4 regions of the Kocuria sp. CPCC 204721 genome follow, and region 4 is predicted to be linked to each of the others. Evidence: riboswitches for the same ligand, from Rfam matches in the RefSeq annotation. Region 4 holds a riboswitch; each other region holds the start of a gene.
The links. A riboswitch is a leader RNA that binds a small molecule or an ion and turns the genes downstream of it on or off. The one in region 4 is predicted to bind cyclic di-AMP.
Positions count from the first base shown of each region.

Region 1: linked by a shared signal. The riboswitch ahead of RF637_RS05210 (C40 family peptidase) and the one ahead of RF637_RS06605 (C40 family peptidase) in region 4 are both predicted to bind cyclic di-AMP.
Region 2: linked by a shared signal. The riboswitch ahead of RF637_RS13395 (C40 family peptidase) and the one ahead of RF637_RS06605 (C40 family peptidase) in region 4 are both predicted to bind cyclic di-AMP.
Region 3: linked by a shared signal. The riboswitch ahead of RF637_RS12955 (C40 family peptidase) and the one ahead of RF637_RS06605 (C40 family peptidase) in region 4 are both predicted to bind cyclic di-AMP.

Region 1 covers NZ_JAVKPO010000003.1:257,260-261,103, forward strand. The annotation lists gene RF637_RS05200 (Y-family DNA polymerase) at 1-605, opposite strand, end outside; gene RF637_RS05205 (class I SAM-dependent methyltransferase) at 987-1,508, shown strand; gene RF637_RS05210 (C40 family peptidase) at 1,648-2,310, opposite strand; cyclic di-AMP (ydaO/yuaA leader) riboswitch at 2,316-2,505, opposite strand; gene RF637_RS05215 (four-helix bundle copper-binding protein) at 3,096-3,506, shown strand.
Region 2 covers NZ_JAVKPO010000026.1:5,644-9,487, forward strand. The annotation lists gene RF637_RS13380 (helix-turn-helix transcriptional regulator) at 80-412, shown strand; gene RF637_RS13385 (cation transporter) at 409-1,107, shown strand; gene RF637_RS13390 (hypothetical protein) at 1,163-1,315, opposite strand; cyclic di-AMP (ydaO/yuaA leader) riboswitch at 1,668-1,856, shown strand; gene RF637_RS13395 (C40 family peptidase) at 1,862-2,521, shown strand; gene RF637_RS13400 (helix-turn-helix transcriptional regulator) at 2,977-3,345, shown strand; gene RF637_RS13405 (cation diffusion facilitator family transporter) at 3,342-3,844, shown strand, end outside.
Region 3 covers NZ_JAVKPO010000021.1:14,830-18,673, forward strand. The annotation lists gene gnd (phosphogluconate dehydrogenase (NAD(+)-dependent, decarboxylating)) at 370-1,308, shown strand; cyclic di-AMP (ydaO/yuaA leader) riboswitch at 2,173-2,358, shown strand; gene RF637_RS12955 (C40 family peptidase) at 2,365-3,006, shown strand; gene RF637_RS12960 (DUF305 domain-containing protein) at 3,325-3,844, shown strand, end outside.
Region 4 covers NZ_JAVKPO010000005.1:45,153-48,996, reverse strand. The annotation lists gene RF637_RS06615 (hypothetical protein) at 1-13, opposite strand, end outside; gene RF637_RS06610 (NlpC/P60 family protein) at 298-1,392, opposite strand; gene RF637_RS06605 (C40 family peptidase) at 1,625-2,236, opposite strand; cyclic di-AMP (ydaO/yuaA leader) riboswitch at 2,240-2,438, opposite strand; gene RF637_RS06600 (metal-dependent transcriptional regulator) at 2,798-3,508, opposite strand; gene serC (phosphoserine transaminase) at 3,715-3,844, shown strand, end outside.

The DNA of each region.
Region 1 (3,844 bases), on a different contig from region 4:
GTGGTGGTCCCCTGGGCTGCCAGGCGGCGGGCGGTGCGCGCGGCCACCCCCCACACCTCGGTCACTGGCAGGGTGCCCATAAGCCGGCCCCAGAAGCCCGGCGGGGTGTTCTCCCAGTGCACCACGCCCCCGGTGGCGGGGATCTTCTTGGCCGCTTCGGTGGCCAGCTTGGCCAGGGTCTTGGTGGGGGCGATGCCCACGCTGACGGGCAGCCCTACGTTGCGCGCTACCACCCGCTGCAGCTCCCGGCCCCAGGCCAGCAGCTCGCGTGTGTGCCCGGGGGGAGGGGTCAGGAAGCACTCGTCGATCGAGTAGATCTCCTGTGCCTGGGCGTAGCGGTCCAGCAGAGCCATGGTGCGTTGGGAGAGATCGGCGTAGAGCGGGTAGTTCGAGGATCTGCGCTGCAAGCCCCACCGGCGGGCATCGGCGGCGATCTTGAACCACGGATCTCCCATCTGGATCCCCAGGGCCTTGGCTTCGGCGGAGCGGGCGACCACACACCCGTCGTTGTTGCTCAGCACCACAGTGGGCTTGCCGAGCAGGGACGGGTCGAAAAGACGTTCGCAGGACACGTAGCAGTTGTTCACGTCCACCAGGGCGATCACGCCGAGCGCCCCACGGGGCGTGTTGGTATGTCGCGATGTTCGTTCTTGCGATGTTCCCTGTGCTTGGAGATCTGATCCCTGCCCATGAGAGCAGGTATAGCCGCCGGAGGCGACATCATTGCTGACCCCGCGTGAGGGGGCATGGGTGGGGGTCCGGAGGCCAGGGACCTAGCTTCCTCGAATCAGCGGCCGCGCCCACCCCGGGCGGTGTGCATAGCGAGGTCGCCTCGTCCTTGCCGAGCCGGTTCACTGCTGTCGATCGTGGAACTAGGCTCGGCGCACACGATCCGGATGCACCGGGAGGGGGAGTCCATGCCGAGGATGTCCGCTCTAGAAGCTTCGTGCTGCCGCAGTGCGCCATGGAGTCTTTTGGCCCGGCGAATGGTCCCCTGGGCGACCCAAGGCTTCCCCGTCACCGAGAACGTGCTGGAAATCGGCGGGGGCAGCGGGGCGATGGCCGAAGCGATCGTCCAAGCCAACCCTTGGGTGCGGCTCACTACGACCAACGCCGACCCGGTGATGGTTGAGGTTGCGCAGCAATGCCTTGTCAGATTCCCCCATGCTGAGGCCTGTCAGGCCGACGCCACCCGCCTGCCCTTCGAGGACGAGTCATTTGACACGGTTGTGAGCTTCCTGATGCTCCACCACGTCATCGAGTGGGAACACGCGGTGGTCGAGGGGTCCCGGGTTTTGCGGCCGGGCGGGGCATTGGTGGGATACGACCTGCTTGCCTCACGGATGGCCTCCTTGGTGCACCGGGCCGATCGCTCTCCCCACCGACTCATCGACCCCGGAGCCTTCAAACCAGTTCTCGACCAGGTCGGCCTGGAGCTCCTCGCCCTCCGGTTGTCCTTCGGTGGGCGGATTCTACGCTTTGTTGCCCAGAAGCCAGCTACGCGGTGACCTGCGTTGGCAACCAGGCCTGGACTGCGGGATGAGATCCCGTGCTGTGGGGGCCCTGTCGTTGACAGGGCCCCCACAGCACGGGGGCGGCTTCTCCGGGAGCCCCTGGGTGGATGCCCAAGGCATCCAGTGGTGTGGGTCAGCGGAAGGTGACGTAGCCGACCACGGGCATGGCGTTGACGTCGTGGACGAAGGTGCCCTGGGTCGGATTCAGCGCGGAGATCATCTTGCCGCCGCCCAGGTAGACCCCGATGTGGCCGCCACCGTTCTGGACGACAAGGTCACCGGGCTGGGGGTTGGCGGTCGGGGTACCAGCCGCCCACTGGGCCTGGCTGGTGCGGGGGATCTCGATGCCGTTCTGGGCGTAGACCCACTGGGTGAACCCGGAGCAGTCCCAGGCGCCGAAGGCGGTACCACCCCAGACGTAACCACCGCCCACACCCTGCATGGCGGTGCCCACGAGCCCGCTCCCGGAAGTGGAGACAGCAGTAGTGTCGGTGGACTGGACGGAAACATCCGAGGCCGAGGCCATCTGCGGCGTCGAGGCCGCCTGCGCCCCAGGGGCCGGGGTGGCTGCCGGGACGATCGGGGCCGCGGCGGGGGACGAGGCCAGGGTCGCCACCACGGGGGCGGGGGTGGAGGAGGCGGTGTTCGAGGGGGTCGGTAGCTCGGCGTAGGCCTGGGCGGGTGCCACCGAGCCAAGCACCGTCGCACCAGCGGCGGCTGCGAGAGTGGTGCGGCGAACGAGGCGGGACGGGGTCTGGGCGCGGTGGCGAGCAGTACGGCGCTGGAACATGGGCATGAGTGGATTCCTCCCTTTGCCTGCGAGGTGAGCTGTCGGATGCGGGTGGGAGACACCCGGCCGGGCGGACGCGCGCGTCCGGCCGGCTTAACCCCCAGGCCCCAAGGGCGGGACCGTGTATGGTTCCCCCGCTTCTGCCAAGCGATGTCTTTTCAGCGGACCCCGGGCACCGGCAGAATTCGGCGATGTACCCGGGGATGCCAACCGGATCGGCGATCGGCACGCAGAGGACAGTAGCGAACAGATAACGGAAAAGTCACGTTACGGTTACGGCCGCTCCTCCCCCCTTGTTTCACCGCCGAGCGGGACGGAGAGACGCTCGGGAGTGACCGCCGAGGCGGCGGCCGCCTTCTACTCGCGCCCCAGCACATTGCTGCCGAAGAGGTGCATATCTGACGGCGACTAGCGGATTTACGCGGTGTGCGCCCAGGCCCTCCTGTACCTGCGGCTCCGTCAGAGGGGTGCAAGAGCGCAGCTGCCAGCCCCTGCCGCCTCACAGGGATTGGTAAGAAAAGGATAGGAAATCATCCAGGCTATTTTCAGGAAGTCGTTCTCTTCCGGCGGCGCGAGAGAGATTTCTTCATGAGATCTTCATGGTTCCTATGCATCTTTCACAAAAGGAAATGGATGCGTGGCGTGGCGCGCGCCTCGCTCTCGGGATTTCTTCACGGAATCTTCAAGGAGTAAGTGCTTCATCCGGCCAGATCCGCAGTTTGCTGTCGGTTGTATGGCGGATTGGCTCCGGCCGGTTCGTCTCCTCGGCCGAACCGACGAAGGAGCAAGCCATGACTCATCATGTGACGTCGATGCTGGAGACCTACCCGAAGGACCTGGGCGGGGTGGACGAGGAGAAGCTAGCCGCCTGCATCGAGGCCTGTTTCCAGTGCGCCCAGACCTGTACCGCCTGCGCCGACGCGTGCCTGTCCGAGGACATGGTCGCGGAGCTGACCAAGTGCATCCGCACCAACTTGGACTGCGCGGATCTGTGCGAGGCCACCGGGCGGGTGCTCTCCCGGCACACCGGCTACGACGCGAACATCACCCTGGATGCGATCCGGGCCTGCCAGATGGCCTGTAAGGCCTGCGCGGGCGAGTGCGAGAAGCACGCCTCGATGCACGAGCACTGCCGGATCTGCGCGGAGGCCTGTCGGCGCTGCGAGGCCACCTGCGCCGAGCTGGTCGCCGCCCTGGGCTGAGCCTGCCCCCGCGGACCCATCACCCGGGTGGCGGACGGCGGTGAGAAGCTCCGGGGCTGGCTGGGAGCGAGGCCGCGGAGCAAGCCCGAGCTGCACAAGTCGGGCGACGCCATGACACACCCACCGCCCGGGTGATGCCCCGGGTGACTGATCACCTGGGGAGAAGTTCCTCCACGGAAACCGGGCCTCTTCTGGAGGCCGACGCTGACCCACGGAGGCCGTGGATGGGCCTCCGTCGGTGAAAGAGGAATCTGATCCGTTGACCGGGCACCTCCGGAGGCGGGGGTTCTTTCTTCCCCCCGTATCTCATTGAGCACAGCCCCGCCCGCGCGGATCGT
Region 2 (3,844 bases), on a different contig from region 4:
CGGGTGACCCGCTGGTGCGCCCGAGGAGTGCCAGCAGGCCACCCCTCAACAGTACACAGAAACCTGTACCGTAGGGGGGATGACCGCGGTGACCCCCACCCATACTTCGGCCCTGTCCCGGTTGGGCCATGCTCTCTCGGACGGGACCCGGACCCGGATCCTGCTGTCCCTCCGAGACGCCCCGGCCCGGCCCTCGGAACTGGCTCAGGCCCTGGGGGTGTCCAAGCAGGTGATCTCCAACCAGCTGGGGTGCCTGCGCGGGTGCGGGCTGGTGACCTCCACCGCCGAGGGGCGCAGCACCTGGTACTCCCTGGCCGATCCCCGCCTCGGGGCTGCCCTGGGGGACCTGCTGGAGCTGGTGGTCACCGTGGACCCGACCTGCTGCTCCCCGGAAGGATGCACCTGCACATGACCTCCCTGACCCTGGACCCCAAGCCCATCGCCGATGCACGCCGGGCGGTGCTGCACCGCAGGGTGCGCTGGATCGTGGCCGGCACCATCACCTACAACGTGCTCGAGGCGGTCATCGCCCTGACCGCCGGCACCATCGCCTCCTCCTCGGCGCTGATCGGCTTCGGCCTGGACTCGATCGTGGAGGTCCTCTCCGCGGCGGCGGTGGCGTGGCAGTTCGCCGCCCCGGACCCGCACCGACGGGAAAAGGTGGCGATGCGGGTGATCGCGTTCTCCTTCTTCGGCCTGGCTGCCTTCGTCACCGTCGATGCGATCCGCGCCCTGCTCGGGGCCGCCGAGCCGGAACACTCCCCGGTCGGGATCGCCCTGGCCGCGGTGAGCCTGCTCATCATGCCGTTCCTGTCCTGGTTCGAACGCCGCACCGGCCGGGAGCTGGGCTCTGCTTCTGCGGTGGCCGATTCCAAGCAGACCCTGCTGTGCACCTACCTCTCCGCCGTGCTGCTGGTAGGCCTGGTGCTCAACAGCACCCTGGGCTGGTCCTGGGCCGACCCGCTGGCTGCGCTGGTGATCGCCGCCGTGGCGGTCAAGGAGGGGCTGGAGGCCTGGCGCGGAGACGCCTGCTGCACTCCCGTTGCGGTCCTCACCGCCGAGGACGGTGCACACTGCGGTGGATGCGGTCCCAACTGCGCCCACTGAGCACGGTCGGCACGCGTCGGCGCCCCGAGACGAGGACGCCGGGGCGCACGGCTTCTCAGGAACCGAGGTAGACGGAGATCGCGGCGAACAGCGCAACTCCGCCGGTGAGCAGGATCGGTCCCGGCACGCTGGTGTCGCCTTCGTGGGCTTGGTCGGGCATCTCCTCGACCACAACGCTGGCTAACGTTCCGCCAGTCAGTGCGAGCATGGACAGAGCCCAAATTTCCGGGGCTTGATGCAGCGCGAAATATCCCAGGATGGCCGCGGGCTTCGCTCTCGATCCACCCGCCGCGCCTTTTGAAGTGGCTCCTGTCCCCACCGCTGTGTGGGCGACGACTCCCCGCGCAGCGTCCACGCACCAACAAGCCACCTCACTCAAAGCGCAGAGCGCCCCGCCTTTCTCGGGAAATTAACAGGAAAAAGCCGACAACAATTCAGGTCTTCATCAAGCCTTGACCACTTCTTTACGATCTCTATACATTCCCGAATCGGATTGTGATTGTTTCGTAATCTCCTTGTACTCTTCAGTGCGTGCCGACCACTGATCCTGTCGGCGCCCTCGTGGCACATCGCCGAGTTCTGCCGGTGCTCGGGGTTCCTGAAGAGAAATCGCTTGGCAGAAGCGGGGGAACCATTACCGGTCCCGGTGTACCGGGGCCTTGGGGTTAAGTCTCAGAGCGCGTGCGTTCTGCGGCCGGGTGTCTCCCACCCGCATCCGACAGCTCACCTCGTAGGCAAAGGGAGGAACTCCACCATGTCGCTTTTCAAGCAGCACACTGCCCGTCACCGCGCCCAGACCTCCTCGCGCGCCGTGCGTACCACCACCGTCGTCGCCGCCGCCGGCGCAGCGCTGGTGGGCTCCATCGCTCCGGCCCAGGCCTACGCCGAGATCCCCGCCGCCTCCGGGTCCTCCTATGCGGCTCCGGCCTCGGCGATGGCCGATCTGGCCTCCTACACCACCCCGGCCCCGGTCGCCGCGCAGCCCGCCGCCCCCGTCGACCAAGCCCCGGCCCCGCAGCAGAGCGCCGCCACCTCGAGCGTGAGCCCGCAGTCCACCGCCATCACCGAGATCGCCCCGGCCGCCGGCGGCATCGTGGGCACGGCCATGCAGGGCGTGGGCACCGGCTACGTCTGGGGCGGGACCTCCTTCGGGGCCTGGGACTGCTCCGGATTCACCGGCTGGGTCTACGCCCAGAACGGCATCGACATCCCCCGCACCAGCTTCCAGCAGATCGCCGCCGCCACCCCGACGTCCAACCCGCAGCCTGGTGACCTGGTGTCCCAGAACGGCGGCAACCACATCGGCATCTACATCGGTGGCGGCAAGATGGTCTCGGCGCTGAACCCGACCCAGGGCACCTTCGTCCACTCCGTCAACGCCATGCCCGTCGACGGGTACTACACCTACCGGTGAGTCTCGCCGATGTGGTGAAGGCCGGCCGGTGGGCTCATCCGTCAGGTGCGGAGTGCCCCGCCAGGATCATCGTCGATGGACCGCATGGGTGCACTCGGATGGACCGCATGGGTGCACTCCGCAGCTGTAGCCGCAGACTCGAACGATTGCCACGATCCTGTCGATGTGCACACGCCAGCGAATCGGCACACGGGGAGCAGTCCTGCGGAGAGGATCGGAGAGTGCTCATGGCCTTGCCCTGTCTTCCGCTGGACGCGGGCAGTGCTTATCCTGCTCCGCCTCGGCATTGGAGCGAGAGCCCTTAGGGTGCAGCGATGGCTCGGGGGACGGGGATGCCGCAGTGGCGGACGGCACCCCCGTCCGCCCTCACCGTATGAATACGAGCTGGACATTGCCCGATCATCAAGGGAAGCCCCTCATCTCCTTTGATACAGATTCTGCTGTACGGTTATTGGATGAGGATCTTGTCCCCGGTCGCGGCGATGTCCCGTTTCGGCAAAGCACTGGCCGATCCCACCCGGGCCGCGGTGCTGCTGCAGCTGCAGCAGGGCCCAGCGGTGCCCTCGGAACTGGCGGCCCGGATCGGGGTGAGCCGGCGGATCGTGTCCAACCACCTGGCCTGTCTGCGCGACTGCGGGTTGGTCGTGGGCGTGCCGGTGGGGCGCAACGTGCGCTATGAACTCTCGGACCCCAAGCTGGCCCACGCGTTGGAGGACCTGCTGGGCACTATCCTCACCGTCGAACCGGTGTGCCGGTGCGGGACACCCGAGTGCGCCGCCGAGGCCCTCGCCGATGACGCCACCACCCAGGAGATTCCGGTATGAGCGGCGAGCACGATCATTCCCACGCCGGCGCCGGGCGGAGGGGGAAACTGGCAGTGGTGTTCGCCATCACCGCCACGATTATGGTCGCCGAGATCATCGGTGCGGTGGTCTCGGGCAGCCTGGCGCTGCTGGCCGATGCCGGGCACATGTTCACCGACTCGGCCGGGCTGCTCATCGCCCTCACCGCCGCGACCCTGGCGCTGAAACCGGCCACGGACAAACGCACCTGGGGGTACCAGCGCGCCGAGATCGTCGCCGCGGCCGCCCAGGCCTCGGTGCTGCTGGCTGTGGGCGGGTTCATCGCCGTCGAAGGGGTGCGCCGGCTGTTGGAGCCCCCCGAGGTCGAGTCCACGGCCATGCTGTGGTTCGGGGTGGTCGGGCTGGTCGGCAACATCATCGGGCTGGTCATCCTCGCCTCGGGCCGGGGGGAGAACCTGAACATGAAGGCCGCGTTCCTGGAGGTGGCCAACGACGCCCTGGGCTCGGTAGCGGTGATCGT
Region 3 (3,844 bases), on a different contig from region 4:
TTGTATCTAAACGGTGATCAACTCCATGTCAGGGCGATGAGCGGGAATCTTCACGGAACCTTCAAGAAGGAGGTCCTGGAACCGTGGGGCCTTCCCTGGCGCGGCGGGCTAGTGAGCTTGTCGGCATGGAGCAGCGCCACGCACGTGGACGCACCCGTGCGGCTGGGCCCGTCCGGTACCGGTTCCGCGCGTCGGGTGGCAGCCCCAGACGGGAGCGTGCGAACGTGGCGGACACCTGGAGATGCAGGGGAGGAAACTGTCCCTGTTGGCTAGATACAAGAGGGCTGTGTCTGTGCGGTTTTCCTCCGTGGGGTGACCCGGCCAGCTGATGTCCGCCTGAGCGGCGGAGGACCGAGAAGGGAGCACACCATGCAGGCGGGACTGGTAGGACTGGGCAAGATGGGCGGCAACATGGGTGAGCGGCTGCGCGAGGCCGGCCACGCAGTGGTCGGCTACGACACCGACCCGGAGCTCTCCGACTCCGAGAGCCTCACCGCCATGGTGGAGCAGATCGGCACCCCGCCCCGGGTCGTGTGGGTCATGGTGCCGGACACGGCGGTGGACACCGTGATCGACGAGCTGGCCGGCGTGCTGGGCGAGGGCGACGTGATCATCGACGGCGGCAACTCCCGGTGGATCCACGACGCCCCCCGCGCCCGGAGACTGGCCGAACGGGGCATCGAGTACCTGGACTGCGGGGTCTCCGGCGGCGTGTGGGGGATCACCCAGGGCTACGCCCTGATGGTCGGCGGGGACGAGGGTACCGTGGCCAAGGCGCAGCCGATCTTCGACTCGCTCAAACCCGCCGGCGAGTTCGGCTTCGTCCACGCCGGTGAGCACGGTGCGGGTCACTTCGCGAAGATGGTCCACAACGGCATCGAGTACGCGATCATGCAGGCCTACGCCGAAGGCTGGGAACTGCTCGAGGCCGCCGGTCACGTCCGCTCGGTGCGGGAGACCTTCAACTCCTGGCGCGAGGGGTCGGTGATCAAGTCCTGGCTGCTGGACCTGGCGGTGAACGCGCTCAACGAGGACGAGCACCTGGACCGGCTCGCCGGCTACGCCGAGGACTCCGGCGAAGGCCGGTGGACGGTGGAGGCCGCCCTGGACCTCGCGGTCCCGGTGCCGGCCATCTCGAGTGCCCTCTTCGCCCGGTTCGCCTCCCGGCAGGACCAGGCCCCGGCGATGAAGATGATCGCGGCGATGCGCAACCAGTTCGGCGGCCACACGGTCCGCGACGTGGCCGCGGGCCCCGAGCACGTCGAGGCCGCACCCGGTGAGGAGCCGGCCCACCCCGCCGAGCAGTAGGTCCGGCCGTCCCCGCCGCCAACGGCTCGGAAGCGGCCACCCTCACCCCTCTGCAAGGCCTGCGCCATGCCGATCCGCACGTTCACCACGGTCGGCACTGCTCCCGCCAAGGGCCGGCCTTGTCGAGGAATGCCTGCGGGGCGAGGGGATCGCGGATCAACAGCCCGTGACCACGATCGAGGCAGCGGTGACGGCACCGCCCGGCGTCCCCAATCGGCCCCGGAATACTGATCGACCCAGCCACGTGGCAGCCGGCAGCCCAGTGGCTCCGCCGCTGACGAATCTGGCCTCACCAACGACAGCGAAGAACCTGGTTATTCGCTCCCCTCACCCGGGCCATTGATCCACCGGTCCGATACATGGACCCGGAGGAATTTGAAGATCTCGTGAAGAAAGCAGCTCTTCTCACCTGGTCGACACCCTGGGATATGAAGATTTCATGAAGGAAACAGCTCACTCCCCCAGGAAATGCTGGGCGGTTTCGTAAAAAATCCGAGAACACCCTTGAGGGACGCTGAAGCTCCCCCGGGGGGTTCACCTCCCCCCGCACCGCGCGCAGGCCGAAGGATTCCACGGGTAGTGAGGGCAGCGGATCCGAGCTCCCACCGCACTCATCGGCGCGATACCGCAGGTCAGAGCCTCCCCGGGTCGGTCCCGATGAGTGGTGGCACGGGGAGGAAAGACAGCTAGCGGCGCCACCCCGCCGGAACGAATGTGCCCCAGGCGTGGTGGGCTACCGGCCGGTTTGCCGACGACCGCGCGAGGCCGGCGCAAGCCTTTTCCCGGCACCACAGGGAATGTGACCTTTTCGTTATCTAGGCGCTAGTGTCCTCTGCGTGCCGTTGGCTGATCTCATCGGCTTCCCCGGGTGCTTCGCCGAATTCTGCCGGCAGCCGGGGACCCCATCACAGAAATGACTTGGCAGAAGCGGGGGAACCATACCCGGTCCGCACCCGGACCTTGGGGTGAAGCCGCCGGAGCTGCAGGCTCGGCGGCCGGGTGCCTCCCACCCGAACCCGACAGCTCACCTCGTAGGCAAAAGGAGGACCCCTATTCATGGCTTTCTTCACGCGTAGCTCTGCCCGCCACCGCGCCCAGACCCCCTCGCACCTGGTGCGCACCACGACCCTGGCCGCCGCTGTCGGCGCGGCGGTGATCGGCTCCGTCGCCCCCGCTCAGGCCTATGCCGAAGCCCCCGCCACGTCCGGCACCGCATACTCGACCCCCGCGACCTCCCCGGCCCCGGCCGCTTCCCAGGCCCCCGTCACCGTGCAGGCGGCGAGCCTGCCGGCCGCTGGGGCGGCCACCTCGAGTCTGTCCCCCCAGTCCTCGGACATTTCCGAGATCTCCGCCACCTCCGCTGCGGCCGGCGGCCTTGTCGGCACCGCGATGCAGGGCGTCGGTACCGGCTACGTCTGGGGCGGCACGGACTTCGGCGCCTGGGACTGCTCCGGTTTCACCCAGTGGGTCTACGCCCAGCAGGGCATCGACCTCCCCCGCACCAGCCAGCAGCAGTGGGCGGCCGGCACCCCGACCACCGACCCGCAGCCCGGCGACCTCGTCGTCCAGAACGGCGGGGCCCACATCGGGATCTACCTCGGTGGCGGCAAGATGATCTCCGCGCTGAACCCCACCCAGGGCACCTTCGTGCACAGCGTGAATGCCATGCCGACGGTCGGCTACGTCACTTTTCGCTGAGCCAACACGCCGCCCGCCACGAATGCCGCTCGTGGCGGGCGGCGAGTGTGCCCCCCACCTGATCAGCATCCAGGATCGGTCGGTCAGAACCTGAGATGCCTGCATCAGGCCACCGCCGGGGAACACCCCGATTCGGCCCCCTGATGGGCCCGCTCTTGAAGGTTCAGTGAAGATCTACCGCCCAGCCCTCCCAGCCCGGAGAAAGCAACCACGGCGGGGCTACCGTGGACGGATCGGCCCGCCTCGACCCGAGGCTGAGCAGAGCAAACACCACGATGTGCAGGCCCAGCACGGGCTGCTGCGAAGGAGAGGTTCGTCATGACGTCGACGATCAAGCACCTGGCCGCCGGGACGGCCCTGGCGCTGGCCCTCAGCGGTGCCGGGGCGACCGCGGCGGTCGCGTCCCCGACGCACCAGCCCTCCTCCGCCTCCGCACAGACGGGCGCTGAGCGGCACATGAACCACGACCGCCATTTCGCCGTGATGATGGTCCCCCACCACCAGGGTGCCACCGACATGGCCGAGCTGGCCCTGCAGAAGTCCGAGCGTCCCGAGATCCGTGACCTGGCGGAGAAGATCATCGAGGCCCAGACCGAGGAGATCCAGCAGCTGGAAGCAGCGGCCCAGCGGCTGGCCGCCGAGAACACCCCGGGACACCACCACGGCCACGGCCACGGGCACGGCCACGGGCACGGCCATGGCGGCCATGGTCAGAGCATGAATGCCGACATGCAGGGCGCCATGATGGGCGAAATGGACGGCATGGACGGCATGAGCCTGGAAGAGTTGGCGAAACTGTCCGGGGATGATTTCGACAAGGCCTTCCTCGAAGAGATGA
Region 4 (3,844 bases):
GATCGGAGGGCATGGCGTCCATTCTACGGGCCGGGGCTGCGCGATCGCTGGGGCCGATCCGCGATCGACGCCTGCACGACGGGGATCGGGTGCTAGGAGGGCTGAGTGATCACCGCTGCCGGTCCACGTCCGGGTTCCGGGTTCCGGGTTCCGGGCACGAAAAAACGTACGGACCCTGCGGTCAACAGGGTCCGTACGTTCTCTATCGCTCTCATCGGGATCGGGTACACAACCGGTCCCGACTCGACACGAGGTGTGGCGCCGCGCGGATCAGCGCTGTGCCGAACTCGATCCGGTTCAGCCGACGCGGATGAACTCGGGGCCGGAGCCCACGTAGGCGCTGGTCTTCACAGTCTGGTTACCGTTCCAACCGCCGTGGATGGCCTGGCCGTTACCGGCGTAGATGGCCACGTGAGCCATGCCGGAACCGCCGTTGGCGTAGTAGGCGATGTCACCGGCGCGGGCCTGGTCCGCGGAGACCTGGGTGCCCAGCGACTTGTAGCTGGCCGGCCAGCCGTGGTGGTTGATGCCCACGGCCTTGAGGGAGTTGGTCACCAGCATGGTGCAGTCCTGGGTCACACCGAGCTGAGCCTCGGCAGCACCCAGGATGGCCTGGCCCTTCGCGGAGCCGGACACGGAGGAGGCCTTGGCGGCGGGAGCAGCCTGAGCCTTCGCCTGGGTGTTGGACTGCGTGGTCACCTGGGTGGCGGCGGGAGCAGCCTCGGCCTTTGCCTGGGCGTTGGACTGCGTGGTCACCTGGGTGGCGGCCTGAGCCTGGGGGGCAGCCTGCGCCTTCGGGGCGGCCGGGGCCTGCGGAGCCTTGTAGGACGCGGGCTGGGCGGCAGCGGCACCCTGGGCGGGGGCGTAGTTCGGGATCACCGGGGAAGCCACAGCGGCGCGCTGCTCGGCGGCGGCCTCCTTGGCAACGGTCTGAGCGGTGGCGGGAGCGGCGTGGCGGCCCTGGGCCACCGGAGCCTGCTCGGCGACCGAGGTGACGTTCTCGGAAGCGGTCACGACGGAGGGGGCTGCAGCCGGAACGGCGGGAGCCTGCAGCGGGGTCACGTCGGCCACGGGAGCGGCCTGGACCACGGAGGGCTGAGCGGGAGCCTGAGCGGCGGGCTGCGCCTTCTCGGTCTTCGCGGCCTTCTGCTCCTTGGCAGCGTTCTCCTGGGCCTTGTCGGCCTTGGCGGCAGGTTCCGCGGAGACGGTGTTGTCGGAGGCGGGGGCCTCGGACACAGCGGCGGCGGGGGCCTGCTCGGAGGCATTCTGCGTGGCCTGCACGGACACGGTGGTCGCGAGGGCCAGACCTGAGAAGGCCGCGACGGCGGCGACGGTACGGGCCTTGCCCGCGAAGAGGCCCTTGGCGGCGTGAGGAGCGGTTTCGTTCGACATTCGTGTGGTTTCCTAACACGTTCGTGTCCACCCAGGGCACGGAGGTGTGCGGTGACCGGCACATCCGTCAGGACGCAGCAGCGGTGCACGGATTTGGGCGGGAGATTACGTTCGGTTTTCAGGTGGTTCCGGCGCGGTGTGCCGACCGAGGTCCGGGGACCCGGCCAGCACACCCGGCCGCAATGTGGCTCGGTGTGGACCGCGCATCATGCTCGGGCGCGGTGTCACCGGGTCACCGGAAGGTGTAGTAACCATCCAGCTGCATGGCATTCACGGAGTGAACCTGAGTGCCCTGCGAGGGATTGAGAGCGGAGATCATCTGGCCGTTGCCGATGTAGATCCCCACGTGGGAGCCGCCGTTCTGGGAGACCAGATCGCCGGGCTGCGGGTTGGAGGTGGGGGTGCCAGCGGCGAACTGGGCCCAGGTGGTGCGGGGCAGGTTGATGCCGTTCTGGGCGTAGACCCACTGGGTGAAGCCGGAGCAGTCCCAGGCCTTGAAGCCAACGCCGCCCCAGACGTACGCGCCGCCGATGCCCTGGTAGGCGGTGCCCACCAGACCACCCGTGGAGTGGTTCGACTGGGTGCTCACGCTGGCGGCGGAGCCCACGGTGTTGGTGGTCTGCATGGTGTACGACGCGTTGTAGGCCTGCACCGAGGAGGTGGACGCCTGGTAGCCATAGGAAGCCGTGGAGCCCAGATCGACGAGACCGCTCGAGGCCTGCGCGGGGGCCGCGAGGCCGACCACGGCGGCACCAGCGACGACCGTACCGATAGTGGTGTTACGCACGAGGTGCGACTTCGTCTCGGCGCGGTGCCGGGCAGAGTTCTGCTTCATGAAAGACATATGTGTTCCTCCCTGCGCCTACGAGGTGAGCTGTCGGGTTCGGATGGGAGACATCCGGCCGCACGCACCTAGGTGCCGTGCTGGCTTGACCCCAAGGACCCGTCTGATGCAACGAGTCCGGAAGTGGTTCCCCCGCTTCTGCCATGCGGATGTTCTGTGTACGGGTCCCGGAGCGCATGGCAGAACTCGGCGAACGCTCGGGAGTGGCGATCCGACCAGTGATCGGCACGGGCATGACTGTACAGGATGGATAACGAAAATGTCACGTTTTGATTACAGCCGGTCACGCATCGGGCATCGGTCGTTATGAATCACCGTGGATTACCACGACCGTCGATATCAATCGGCCGCCTCAACACGCCCGCCCGCTCGAAAGCCCACACCACGAAAAAGGCTCCTGACCTGCGGTGATACAGGGCTCACCCAGTGAGCGAAGGTCGAAACCGCACCGATCACCCGTGATTGTCCCCACAGTCGAAAGGTCACGGTCAACTTCTCGAAGATCACGGCGCGTCGCGTTCCGACGTCACTGGAAGCAACCGCGAAGAGACGCAGCGGCGATCAGGCCTCGGCGGCGGCCACCCGAATGGCGCGCGCGGTGGCGGAGTCCAGGTCCAGGGACACTCCCGAATCGACCCGGGTCACCACGACCCGATTCTCGTTCCCGGGGTTGATCTCGGCCGTGACCCTGGAGCCCGTGAGGATGCCCGCGGAGCTGAGCATCTCGATGAGTTCCTGATCCGCCTGCACCACTTCCGGCAGCAGCCGGACTACGTACTCCGTGGAGTCCTGGGCTCCGGCGACCTCGAGCAGGGTGAGGCCGTCGAAGACCTCGGCCGCGGCACCGGTGCCGTTGTGCTCGCCCCGCCCCGGGATGGGCGTGCCGTACGGGGAGTTCTCGGGATCCCCCAGGAGGTTCACGAGCCGCTGTTCCACGCGCTCACTCATCACGTGTTCCCAGCGGCAGGCCTCCTCGTGGACGTGCGCCATGTCCAGGCCCACCACATCCGCGAGGAGTCGTTCGGCGAGCCGGTGCTTGCGCATCACGGACACAGCGGTGGTGCGCCCGGCCTCGGTGAGTTGCAGGGAGCGGTCCGGCGCGACCGAGAGCAGGCCGTCGCGCTCCATGCGGGAGACGGTCTGAGACACGGTGGGGCCAGAGTGGTGCAGGCGTTCCACGATGCGGGCTCGCATGGGGGTGATCCCCTCTTCCTCCAGCTCCAGCACCGTGCGCAAGTACATTTCGGTGGTGTCGATCAGATCGCCGCTCATGGTTCGTCCTCAGATTTCTGCGCACCACAGCGCGCGGGTCAACGACCCCCGGTGGGGGCTGCCGTTCAGCCTAGTCTGAATGATTCAGGATAATTATAGCCAGTGGGTGTCCTTGCGGCAGGCGTCTCGAACGCGCCATCGACTCCCCGGGCGGGCACAATGGGGGACACACCCGACCGCCCGCCAGAGGAGCCTTCGTGACCAGCATGCCCGTGATCCCCCCGTCCCTGTTGCCCGCGGATGGCCGTTTCGGCGCGGGCCCGTCCCGGGTGCGGGCCGAGCAGGTGGCCGCGCTCGAACGCGGTGGCAGCACACTGCTGGGTACGTCCCACCGCC